Linked DNA regions of Endozoicomonas gorgoniicola. The protein of the gene in region 1 interacts with the protein of each later gene in a pairwise test. Links are inferred from orthologs where the notes say so. Each region holds a gene or a part of one and is shown on either strand. Other genes may lie near its edges.

What was found. Proteins that work in one complex are often made in the same cells at the same time.
Region 2: the proteins of uvrB (region 1) and uvrA interact in binary tests that used the Escherichia coli proteins (3 or more experiments, as listed by UniProt). The link is inferred for Endozoicomonas gorgoniicola from one-to-one orthologs.

What each region holds. Positions count from the first base shown.
Region 1 is NZ_JAPFCC010000001.1:1,378,350-1,382,110, forward strand. Bases 1-2,923 are described here. They hold uvrB (excinuclease ABC subunit UvrB), read left to right. Parts: upstream 1-420; coding sequence 421-2,427; downstream 2,428-2,923. Other genes in these bases: NX722_RS06315 (hypothetical protein), read left to right, coding at 1-214; NX722_RS06330 (hypothetical protein), read left to right, coding at 2,894-2,923. In the rest of the region: more of NX722_RS06330, read left to right, coding at 2,924-3,607; NX722_RS06335 (hypothetical protein), read left to right, coding at 3,564-3,761. UniProt on the Escherichia coli protein: The UvrABC repair system catalyzes the recognition and processing of DNA lesions. A damage recognition complex composed of 2 UvrA and 2 UvrB subunits scans DNA for abnormalities.
Region 2 is NZ_JAPFCC010000001.1:4,101,069-4,108,776, reverse strand. What follows is about bases 2,730-6,099. They hold uvrA (excinuclease ABC subunit UvrA), read right to left. Parts: upstream 5,762-6,099; coding sequence 2,930-5,761; downstream 2,730-2,929. Other genes in these bases: NX722_RS18615 (hypothetical protein), read right to left, coding at 5,878-6,099. In the rest of the region: NX722_RS18635 (IS66 family transposase), read right to left, coding at 1-1,396; NX722_RS18630 (hypothetical protein), read right to left, coding at 1,417-1,893; NX722_RS18625 (helix-turn-helix domain-containing protein), read right to left, coding at 2,248-2,637; more of NX722_RS18615, read right to left, coding at 6,100-6,837; NX722_RS18610 (MFS transporter), read left to right, coding at 7,034-7,708. UniProt on the Escherichia coli protein: The UvrABC repair system catalyzes the recognition and processing of DNA lesions. UvrA is an ATPase and a DNA-binding protein. A damage recognition complex composed of 2 UvrA and 2 UvrB subunits scans DNA for abnormalities.

The DNA.
Region 1 (3,761 bases):
CATTGATGATCAGAGCGAGACACGGGGTCAGTCGCATTTCTTTTTATATCAACACTACAAGGCTCTTTATGAACAGATGCAACAAGTCAGACAAGCCTTGGAAAATGACTTGCTCAGAGTGGAGGACCAAGTCGAGGGGATTGAATCGTTTATAATGCAGCTCGAAGTCTCAGAAGCTGAATTGCCCGAAGTGCAGGACCAATGTGATTTCTAATTAGGTGTTCTAACCTGATTGAGTGTTTAAGTCCGACAGCCTGCGTGGATATGTTAAAGTAGAAACCACCAACTACTTGCGGTTTGATGCGGGCAGTATTTCCCCGGCATTTTTTCGGTTTGCCTGTTTTATCAATCGAAAAAAGGCTGGCATGGGCAAAAGCCCGGAGCATTTATGTGTCTGGAATTGGATAGTGTCGGGTTTATATGGGAAAAGAATTTAAAGTTTCAGCCGGGTTCAAACCGGCGGGTGACCAGCCTGAGGCGATAGAAAAGCTGGTGGCAGGGGTTCAGTCAGGACTGGCGTGCCAGACTTTGCTGGGAGTAACCGGGTCGGGCAAAACCTTTACCGTGGCGAACGTGATCGAGAAGATCCAGAGACCCACCATCATTATGGCTCATAACAAGACACTGGCTGCGCAGCTGTATGGCGAGTTCAAAGAGTTCTTTCCGGACAACGCCGTTGAGTATTTTGTTTCCTACTACGATTACTACCAGCCGGAAGCCTATGTACCCAGCTCCGATACCTTTATTGAGAAAGATGCATCGGTGAATGAACACATCGAACAGATGCGCCTGTCAGCCACCAAAGCGTTGATGGAACGCGAAGATGCGATCATTGTGGCGACGGTATCAGCGATTTACGGTTTGGGTGATCCGCAGTCGTACAAAAAAATGATGATGCATCTGGATCGTGGCGATCAGATTGATCAGCGACAAGTGTTGCGTAATCTGGCGGAGCTGCAATATACCCGTAACGATACAGAACTGAGACGCGCCACATACCGGGTGCGTGGTGATGTGATTGATATTTTTCCAGCGGAATCGGAAAAGGAAGCGGTTCGACTGGAGCTGTTTGATGATGAACTGGAAGCGATCAGTCTGTTTGATCCATTGACGGGGGAAGTACTGCAGAAACTGCCCAGAGTCACCATCTATCCGAAAACCCACTATGTGACACCCAGGCAGACCATTATTGATGCTACGGATGCGATTAAGGCGGAGATGAAAGAACGTCTTCAGGTATTACGCGACAATAACAAGCTGGTTGAAGCGCAGAGACTGGAGCAGCGAACCCGCTATGATGTTGAGATGATGCTGGAGCTGGGTTACTGCACCGGCATAGAAAACTACTCACGACACCTGACTAAAACACCACCCGGGACACCACCACCGACTCTGTTTGACTACATTCCAGATAACGCTTTGCTGGTGATTGATGAATCCCATGTCACGGTTCCGCAGATCGGGGCGATGTACAAAGGCGATCGTTCCCGCAAAGAGACCCTGGTGGAATTTGGCTTCCGTCTGCCATCGGCCCTGGACAACCGGCCACTAAGGTTTGAAGAGTGGGAAGACAGACGACCACAGACTGTTTTTGTATCAGCGACACCCGGCAAGTATGAAGAAGAGCATCAGGATCAGATTGTTGATCAGGTAGTTCGGCCAACGGGTCTGGTTGACCCGGTCATAGAGGTTCGTCCGGCAACCACCCAGGTGGATGATCTGCTGTCTGAGATTAACCTTACCGTTGATAAAGGCGAGCGGGTTCTGGTGACCACGCTGACAAAACGTATGGCGGAAGACCTGACCGAATACCTGGGTGAACACGGGGTTCGGGTGCGTTATCTGCACTCAGACATTGATACGGTTGAGCGGGTCGAGATTATCCGGGATCTGCGTATTGGCGCATTTGATGTGCTGGTGGGCATTAACCTGTTGCGGGAAGGTCTGGATATGCCGGAAGTGTCGCTGGTGACGATACTGGATGCTGATAAAGAAGGTTTCCTGCGCTCTGATCGCTCTTTGATCCAGACCATTGGGCGGGCGGCACGAAATGTGAACGGGCGAGCCATTCTTTACGCCGACAAGGTGACAGGTTCGATGGACCGGGCGATTAAGGAAACTGAACGTCGTCGTACGAAACAGATGGCTCATAATGAGCAACATGGCATTGTGCCAAAGTCCGTGCAGAAATCGGTGGCAGATATTCTTGAAGGGGCAGTGACACCGGGTAAGAAGAGGGGAGCCAGAACCCGTAAGGTGGCAGAGCCTGAGGCGGTTTATGAGGTGGCTCTTACACCGGAAGCCATGACGAAAAAGATCAGCGAGTTGGAAAGCCAGATGATGGAACATGCCCGTAATCTGGAATTTGAAGAAGCCGCTTCCGTAAGGGACCAGATCAGCCATCTGCGGGATAAGGCATTGAAATAAAAGCAATGAATCAACATTTTCCAGTACTCAGGGGTTGCTATTTTCATTCCTGTTGATAATATACACCCAACTTCAGGCGGTTAGCTCAGTTGGTTAGAGCGCCACGTTGACATCGTGGAGGTCACCAGTTCGAATCTGGTATCGCCTACCAATAACTCTTTGAGTTATATAGAAAAAAGCTCGCTCTTAGCGGGCTTTTGTCGTTTAGGTCGGAAAATAATCGGAAAATAATCGGAAAATTATTTCAGATATCCAATCCTGACAGTGTTAATCCAGCCTCTACCTCTTCGTATTTTATCTCGTGTCCTTCCTGATAATCGGTCGTCATCTTGCCGCTTGAATGCCCCATAAGCACCTGAACGTAGTCATGTGAAAAACCAGCTCGGTGTTCATATATCCATGAACTGAAATGGTCACCAGCTTGCCAATTCTCTAAAATACCAATCCCGCCTCTAATGTTAGAGGCATGCGATATTTTGTTATGCTCGAATCCCGTCGTCCGCTGCGAAAAGAAATCCGCCTTGTTGAGCGTGGATTTGAAACGGTGGCGGCGTATCCAAAAGTGAACTTCTTCAAACGTCATATTTCCTGTGAAATCCGTAATATTCATGAAGTCGCCAGCTTTATTGACAAGCTAAGTACCAAACCGCAATTTGCGTTGGTTCATGGTCAGCCGCTGGACTCTTTACCCATGAATCAGATGGTGAGACGCTTGTACCACGGCAGAGATAATCATCCGGCCACCCTTGGAGACCGGATGCAGTCTCTGCTCATACTGGATATTGACGGCTTACCGATCCGGCCTGTAGACATGAACCGTGAACCCCGGTTGGCTATTAATCAGGCTCTGGAAAAACTCGGGTCACCTTTTGCGCAGACCAGCTGTTACTGCCAGCTGACATCCAGCCAGCAACCTTATGCTGATCACCTTTATGCCCGTTTGTTTTTTGTGCTTGATTCAGAAGTGTCTTTACAGACTATCAAACGGTGGGCAGAAACCCGAAAGACCGATTGCCGCCTTGATCCGGCCTTGTACAGTCCGGCACAGCTTATCTATACGGCACCACCTCTGTTTTTGGGGGCAAGCGATCCCCTGATCAGACGCAGCGGTTTAGTGCTGTCGGAAAAAAAACACGTTGCCGACGGACATAATACGCTCTGTCTCCAGAGTTTCTGTTAATAAGCCCCGGCCATCCCAGAGCTATGGCGGTAAAGGACTGGATTACAGTAATGTCTGTTTTACCGACACACCAAGAGGTCGGGAGTGGCTGGATAAAATAGGAGACCATGCTGGAGGTGGTGGTTTCTACCCGGTGATACTCAGACTGATTGCC
Region 2 (7,708 bases), 2.7 Mb from region 1 along the record:
TCAGTTTGCCCAACTCAGCCTGCAAGGCAGGGTAGTCAACCCGCTGTGTTACCCAACGATCAAACTCCTGGTAGAGCTTCTGTTTCTCCTTGTCCGTTGGTTTTTTCTGGTAGGCCTCAATGTCGTCGTAGAGGCACCAGTACTGATCCTGCACGGTGTCACGGGCGGCTCGTTCCAGGTCATTGGCCGGTATCAGCTTGTCCATGTTTCTTCCCGCATGGTACCAACACAGCGAATGCTGAAAGGCTGTATCAAACTGCCGGGCTCCATCGCTATGGATAATCAGGTTCTCAAGGCGATGATTGAGCATCAATGCGGCCTTTAAAACACCCTCTGTCGCCCAGCGCCTTTGTTGCGGGGCAGCACAACCAATGCTGTTAAGGAAGCTCTCCCACTCTTCTTCTGTTGAGAAACGCTTCTCGCCGCATTCGGATAGCGCAGTGATCCACTTCTTCGACACATCAACCTGATTCTCCATGTAGTCAATGGCAACGTCGTTGAGAAGATAAAGCCGCTGCTGCCCTTGCAGACAGCCCAGGAAATTAATCCTGCTCTTACTGTCGCTGCTATGGAAGTAGGAAAAATAAGGGTTGCCGATAAACAGGCAGTAGCCGTTTTTTCCTTGGTGGCGAGCACCTGTGTCGTCGGCCTGGAGATAATCAGAGCAAGTCAGCCCTGCTTCCAGCAATTCTTCTTTTTCCTGGTGGAAAATATCATGGCCTTTCGTCAGGATGTTGCTCAGGGAACCTTCTGATATTGAGCATCCATGGTCGTGCAGCCAAGATAGCAGTAGTGGCTGTGTCGTACTGCATGAATGATAAAAATCCAGCAGATGGGCTTTCAGGTTGTCGCCAAAACGGTCTTTCACATGATCAGGTAGCGGGGCTGACACCCCGCCTTCCGGAGTTGTGTAATACTCACGCCTGTAGCGAGTAGTGACAAAACGCAAGTCCAGCTCAGTATGGAAAAAGTCGATATAGCACTTGAAGCGCCAGTTCTCACCGGGAGCAGCGATTGAACAGATTTCCTCTCGGTCAACAGTCATTGGTGGTGCAGCGGTTTCACCGGCTTCTTGTGATCGTGGTCGTTTACTTTTCGGCGGACGATCAGTGTCACTTTTCCCGGCAGCCTGATCAGTGTCTTCCGCAGAAGAGCTGTCTTCCTGATCATCGCCCTTGTCCGAGACATTAGGCCTGATTTTAGGCTTGCCCTTGTGCTTCTTCAGGTGGCGAATTTCTGCTCGAAGCTGTTCGTTCTCTTCGACCAGCTGTTCGATCTGAACGCGCTGCCTTTCAATTTGCACAGATTGCTTCTCGACCGTGTCGAGAAGGTTTTTGACGAATGAACGCAACTGTTCATTGTCTGTACTGGAGAATAGTGAGTCAGGCAGGTGCATACGGTGAAATATACGAAAGATCAGGATAACTTTCTTTGACCTGTAGAGGTTGATTTGCCAGTCAATTTTGAGCAGTTACGTTTTTTTTTGCGATCTACCAAATAAACAGTGATAAGTGGGGCTATTCCCATGTAAATATTAGAAAAAAATATTGTACTTATTACCGTGCAGGTAGAAAAATCTATTATTATAAGTTGCTCGAGAATTATGGGAAGTCCAATAAATAGTAAACTGACAGCTCCAATTTCAACCCCCAAAGCAACAGCAATATTGATGTCTTTTTTCCTTTTAGCATATAAATAAAATGAAAGTGATGATATATTCATTAAAATTACTGACGCAAAACTAAGATAAATCGAAATTGATTTTATTGTGGGAATTATGTCTAGCTCTGGAAACCCGATTACCATAACTCCACAAAAAAAGTTGATTTTGAGAGCTGTAAAGGCCATTGTGAGATGGAGTTTATAATTCTCTTTGAAACGTAAAGAATGCATATTGATTCAACCTGAACTCAGAACCTTATTAATTTGTTAAAAATACCTACTGACTTATTGCTCAGATGATATTGTTGAGTCATAACCCTGATCACATAATACCAATGGCACCTTCTAAATACCGTAATGAGCATGGCAAGCTAAACATCAGACTAAGGCGGAATGACGATTAATAGTTGGCAATTGCAAGGAAATCCAACACGGGTCTGGTGTCCAGATTGCCAGTGCAATAGCTTACTTAGAAGGTACGATTTGTATAACTAACTACGCCTCTACTGTTGAGTCTTTCATAGAGATAGTCTAATAAAGTAGGAATATTTAATTTCATATGACCGAATATATAGATTTAACTTTTTATTCGCATATTTTTTGAAAGATAGGAGCTACTTTTTTATTCATCATTCCAGTAAATAAAATAGGAATATACTCACTACTATTTTCTGCACTTAAACTATTTAATTTATTACCATAGACATCAAATTCTTTGTAATACTCTTTAGCTTTAATTAATAATAAATCATCACCTTCTAGCTGGTTTACGATCTCCCACTGATTTTCTTTAAGAATTGACTCATAGTAATCACCTACCGCTATAATACACCAGGTATTAAAACCACTTCTTTCTTTAAAGCGATAAAGAGTGTTTATAGAAAATTGTATTTCCCCATTTTCAATTTTTCCCCAGGTTGATGGCGATAGCCCTAACCAATCTGAAAACTTGATTTTGCTGAAACCAAGCTCCATTCGGTAGTGCATAATCAATACAGATATGATTGACGCGTAAGTAGTAGTACGCACAGATATATTCCCCAAACATCGAAATTGTGTACAGCCTGCTATAAAAAAGTAATCCTGTCAACAACTAGCTGATAACCTAAAATCTTTAGAACCATAATTTATTATGCTTACATCTTTATTTTCGATAGACATCTATCATTCGGGGCATCTGCAACACTGATGATCTATGATGAGTCCTTTAGAAAGAGAAATGACCGAAACAACAGTAATTGCTGTTTCGGTTAAGAGGTATCAATCGTTATTGCATCAGGGGTAGCATGGGCTTCAGGAAACGCCCTGTGTGGGAACTATCCATCTCAGCAACAGCTTCAGGCGTACCCGTGGCAATGATTTCACCACCGCCATCACCACCTTCCGGCCCAAGATCCACAATCCAGTCTGCGGTTTTAATCACATCCAGATTGTGTTCTATCACAACGACAGTATTACCATGATCCCGTAAACGGTGCAGAACATTAAGCAGCTGTTGTATATCGTGGAAGTGCAGGCCGGTCGTTGGTTCGTCCAGAATATACATGGTCTTGCCGGTATCACGCTTGGACAGCTCTTTGGCCAGTTTGACCCGCTGGGCTTCACCGCCAGACAGGGTTGTCGCATTCTGCCCCAGATGAATATACGACAGGCCAACGTCCATCAGTGTCTGCAGTTTGCGGTTAATAGCGGGAATGGCTTCGAAAAATTCCAGTGCTTCTTCCACGGTCATGTTCAGCACTTCATCAATGCTCTTACCCTTGTATTTAACATCAAGGGTTTCACGGTTGTAACGCTTTCCCTTGCAGACGTCACAGGGAACGTAGATATCCGGCAGAAAATGCATTTCTACCTTGATTACACCATCACCCTGACAGGCTTCGCAGCGTCCGCCTTTGACGTTGAAGCTGAAACGACCAGGTTTATACCCCCGGGAGCGGGCTTCCTGGGTACCGGCAAACAGTTCACGAATCGCGGTGAATATGCCAGTGTAGGTGGCGGGATTGGAGCGTGGTGTACGGCCAATCGGGCTCTGGTCAATATCAATGCATTTGTCGAAATGACTCATGCCGGTGATTTTTTTGTACGACGCCGGGGTGAGGGTTGTCGCCTTGTTCAGCTCAGTTGCACAAATCGGGTAAAGAGTACTGTTGATCAGGGTTGACTTACCGGAGCCGGAAACGCCAGTGACACAGGTCATCAATCCGACAGGAATTTCCAGCGTGACGTTTTTGAGGTTGTTGCCGGAGCAGCCGGAGAGCTTTAGCGTTTTTTTCTTGTCCCTTGGTGTGCGGTTTTCCGGAATTGCTATGGCTTTAGTACCTGACAGGTACTGACCAGTCAGGGACTGTTCATTATCCATGACCTGTTGGGGAGAACCCTGGGCGATAATTTCTCCCCCGTGAATGCCCGCCCCCGGACCAATATCAATCACATGGTCTGCCATACGAATAGCATCTTCATCATGCTCTACGACAATGACTGTATTGCCAAGGTTGCGCAGTCGGGTCAGGGTGTTCAGTAAGCGCTCATTATCCCGCTGATGCAGTCCGATACTGGGTTCGTCAAGAATATACATAACACCCACCAGTCCGGCACCAATCTGGCTGGCAAGGCGGATACGCTGGGCTTCACCACCCGACAGGGTATCGGCGCTGCGATCCAGGGTCAGGTAATTCAGGCCAACGTTGACCAGAAAGTTTAAACGTTCACAAATTTCCTTCAGGATTTTTTCAGCAATTTCTCCCCGGTTGCCCGGCAGTTTCAGTTCGTTGAAATACGTCAGGGCTCGCTCAACAGGTAGCTTCACCAGCTCTGGCAGGGTTTCTTCCTGCACAAAGACATTGCGGGATTCCAGACGCAGACGCGAACCTTTACAGCCCGGACAGTTCTGGGTACTCAGGTATTTCGACAGCTCATCCCGCACAGCCTGAGACTCAGTATCGCGGAAGCGTCGTTCAAAATTCGGGATGATGCCTTCAAAGCGATGACGCTTTTTATAGATATCGCCACGGTCATTAACATAACTGAAATCAATCTGTTCATCACCGGAGCCGTACAGGATGGTTTCCTGCTGTTTGGCAGTCAGGTCATCAAATGCCGTATCAATATTAAATCCGTAATGTTTTGCCAGAGATTTCAGCATGTGGAAGTAATAAACACTGCGTCTGTCCCAGCCCCGGATTGCACCTTCTGCCAGCGTTAACTCGGGGTGCTGAACAATACGGTCCTGGTCGAAGAACTGTTTAATGCCCAGACCGTCACAGCCAGGGCAGGCTCCTGCCGGGTTGTTAAAGGAGAACATTCGGGGTTCCAGCTCATTGATGCTGTAACCACATTCCGGACAGGCAAAGCGTGCGGAATAAACGACGTCGTCCTGCTCACCGTCCATATAGCTCACCGACACCAGTCCGTCGGTCAGTTCCAGCGCGGTTTCAATGGACTCAGCCAGACGCAGTTGCAGATCGTCGCGCACCTTGAAACGGTCAACCACCACTTCAATAGTGTGCTTCTTTTTCTTGTCCAGAGCCGGAGGGTTGTCGAGGTCGGTGACAATGCCGTTGATACGGGCGCGGATAAAACCCTGGGTTTTCAGTTCATTGAATACATGCAGGTGTTCACCTTTTCGATCCCTGACCACCGGAGCCAGAAGCATCAGTTTGGTGCCTTCCGGGATAGCAAGAACCTGGTCGACCATCTGGCTGACTGTCTGGGCTTCCAGTGGTTGGTGGTGTTTTGGGCAGCGCGGAATGCCGGTACGGGCAAAGAGCAGACGCAGGTAGTCGTATATTTCAGTAATGGTACCCACTGTCGAGCGAGGGTTGTGACTGGTGGACTTTTGTTCGATAGAAATTGCCGGTGAAAGACCTTCTATATGGTCGACATCCGGCTTTTCCATCATCGACAGAAACTGGCGGGCATAGGCTGACAAGGATTCAACGTAGCGGCGCTGGCCTTCAGCGTACAGGGTATCGAACGCCAGTGAAGACTTACCTGAGCCAGACAGACCCGTTATCACGATCAGGCTGTCTCTTGGCATTTCCAGATCGATGTTCTTCAGGTTATGCGTTCTTGCGCCCTGTACCGTAATTTTGTCCACTGCCTGCTCCTCTGCGTGGGCATTAAACCAACGGAGGAGTATAAAACAAACATTGTGTGGAGCTGTATTGAATTTTATCGAGCATGGTCTGCCGCCGATATTTATAGAGGCTGCATTTATAGAGGCTGCGACGGATCGATGTATTTGGTTTTAGCGAATGTCAGATTTCGATAACCGTTTGGCCAGGGGGCATCAATGACCCAGTAATACCCCCAGTTTCCTAATAGTTTGGAATACTGGGTAGCAATGAAGAATTCATGGCTGGTTTTATGAAGGTGTGAAATGCCAGGAACGGGAAAGTCGTAATAGTAATGGTGATCGGCGCTTTCCAGAGGGTGTTGCATTTTCGACAGTTCCGGAGCGTGATGGCAGATATGCAGTTCCTTTTTCTCCTCTAAGGACAGGTTGTCCAGTTCCGGGAAAGACGGCGATAATCGTTGCCACTTTGTTTCACTTCTGGTTATGGCGGAATTTACACTGGAGGGACTGCCATCCTGTTTAACGAAAGAAACCGGAGTGGCGAGAAGGTCCAGCTTTTTTGTGTTGACGTTGTAAACCAGCTTAGGCAGTAAAAGGGTATCGAGTTGGTCTATTTTTACTCCCAGCGCCTGATGAGGGAACTTCATCGTATGGTCATTGAACCATTCCCGGCACTGTCTGTTGAGGTCACTCAGGTCAACTGATGTGCCTTTGGTGTTTGTAATTGGTGAACAGACAGCACGCCCTGCAAATTGCATAACGGTTCGCTCAGAGCGTATTGGTTTAATGTACTGTCCGCGAATTATCTTAGGAGTGAGTATTACTTCAGAGCCACCGTTTTTATGACTGTTAGTGGAATCAACCTGATAGGTGATTGCCGGAAGCAGGGTCATGCTCTCTTCAAAGCCATTGTCATAACCGAGGTGGTATTCTGTCAGAAAGTATATTCCCGCTACTGCTAAGGTAAGCGCTGCAGGAATAATAAGGCTTTTATTGGCATGGGCCTGTTGAGTTGGAGTGACTGTGACCAGACAGAGCAGAATAATGAGCAGGCTTTTTCTGAACTGAAAAAAAGGTGCTGTTTTTGGGTACGTCATAAATACTCATTCCCTTCAGTTTTGATATTAACCAGTGAAAAAAATAGTTGAGACAGAGGGAAGTGTGGGAAAAAATTGCCCGACAGGATGAATGAATGCACAAGTACGGGGTCGATTATTTTGCTATTTGTGAACTTGTTTTCGGTATTTCCTGATAAACTTGCCGTTACTGGAAAAAAGTTATAAGAAGTCAGTAATGTCTGGTCAGGAAATCAAAGCATCTCTCTCTCTGTCTCTGGTATTTATGTTCCGCATGTTCGGACTGTTTATGGTTCTGCCTGTGATGGCGCTGTATGCCGATCAGCTCGAAGGTGCAACGCCCTTGCTGGTGGGGCTGGCGATTGGGGCTTATGGCTTCAGTCAGGCGTTATTGCAGATACCGTTTGGCTGGCTGTCAGACCGGGTGGGGCGTAAAAAAATTATTATTGCCGGTTTGTTACTGTTTGTGGCAGGGAGCCTGGTGGCTGCTTATGCCGGATCGATTCAGGGGGTGATCCTGGGGCGGGTCCTGCAGGGTTGTGGCGCCATCGCCGGAGCGGTGACTGCGCTGCTGGCAGACCTGACTCGTGAACAATACCGTACCCGTTCCATGGCGATTTTTGGTATGGGAATCGGTTTGTCCTTTTGTCTCGCCATGATGCTCGGACCCTCTATTGCTGCGGGCTGGGGGCTGTCAGGACTGTTCCTCAGTAATGCCTGGCTGGCAGGTGTGGGCATTTTGATTGTGTTGCTGGTCGTTCCTTCAGCGACGACACGGCGGCAGGATCTGAATTCATCCGTCAGAAAAAAAAGCGTCCGACAAGTTCTGCATAACGTTGAATTGTTGCGTTTGATGGTTGGCATTTTTACCCTGCATTTCATCGTTATGGGG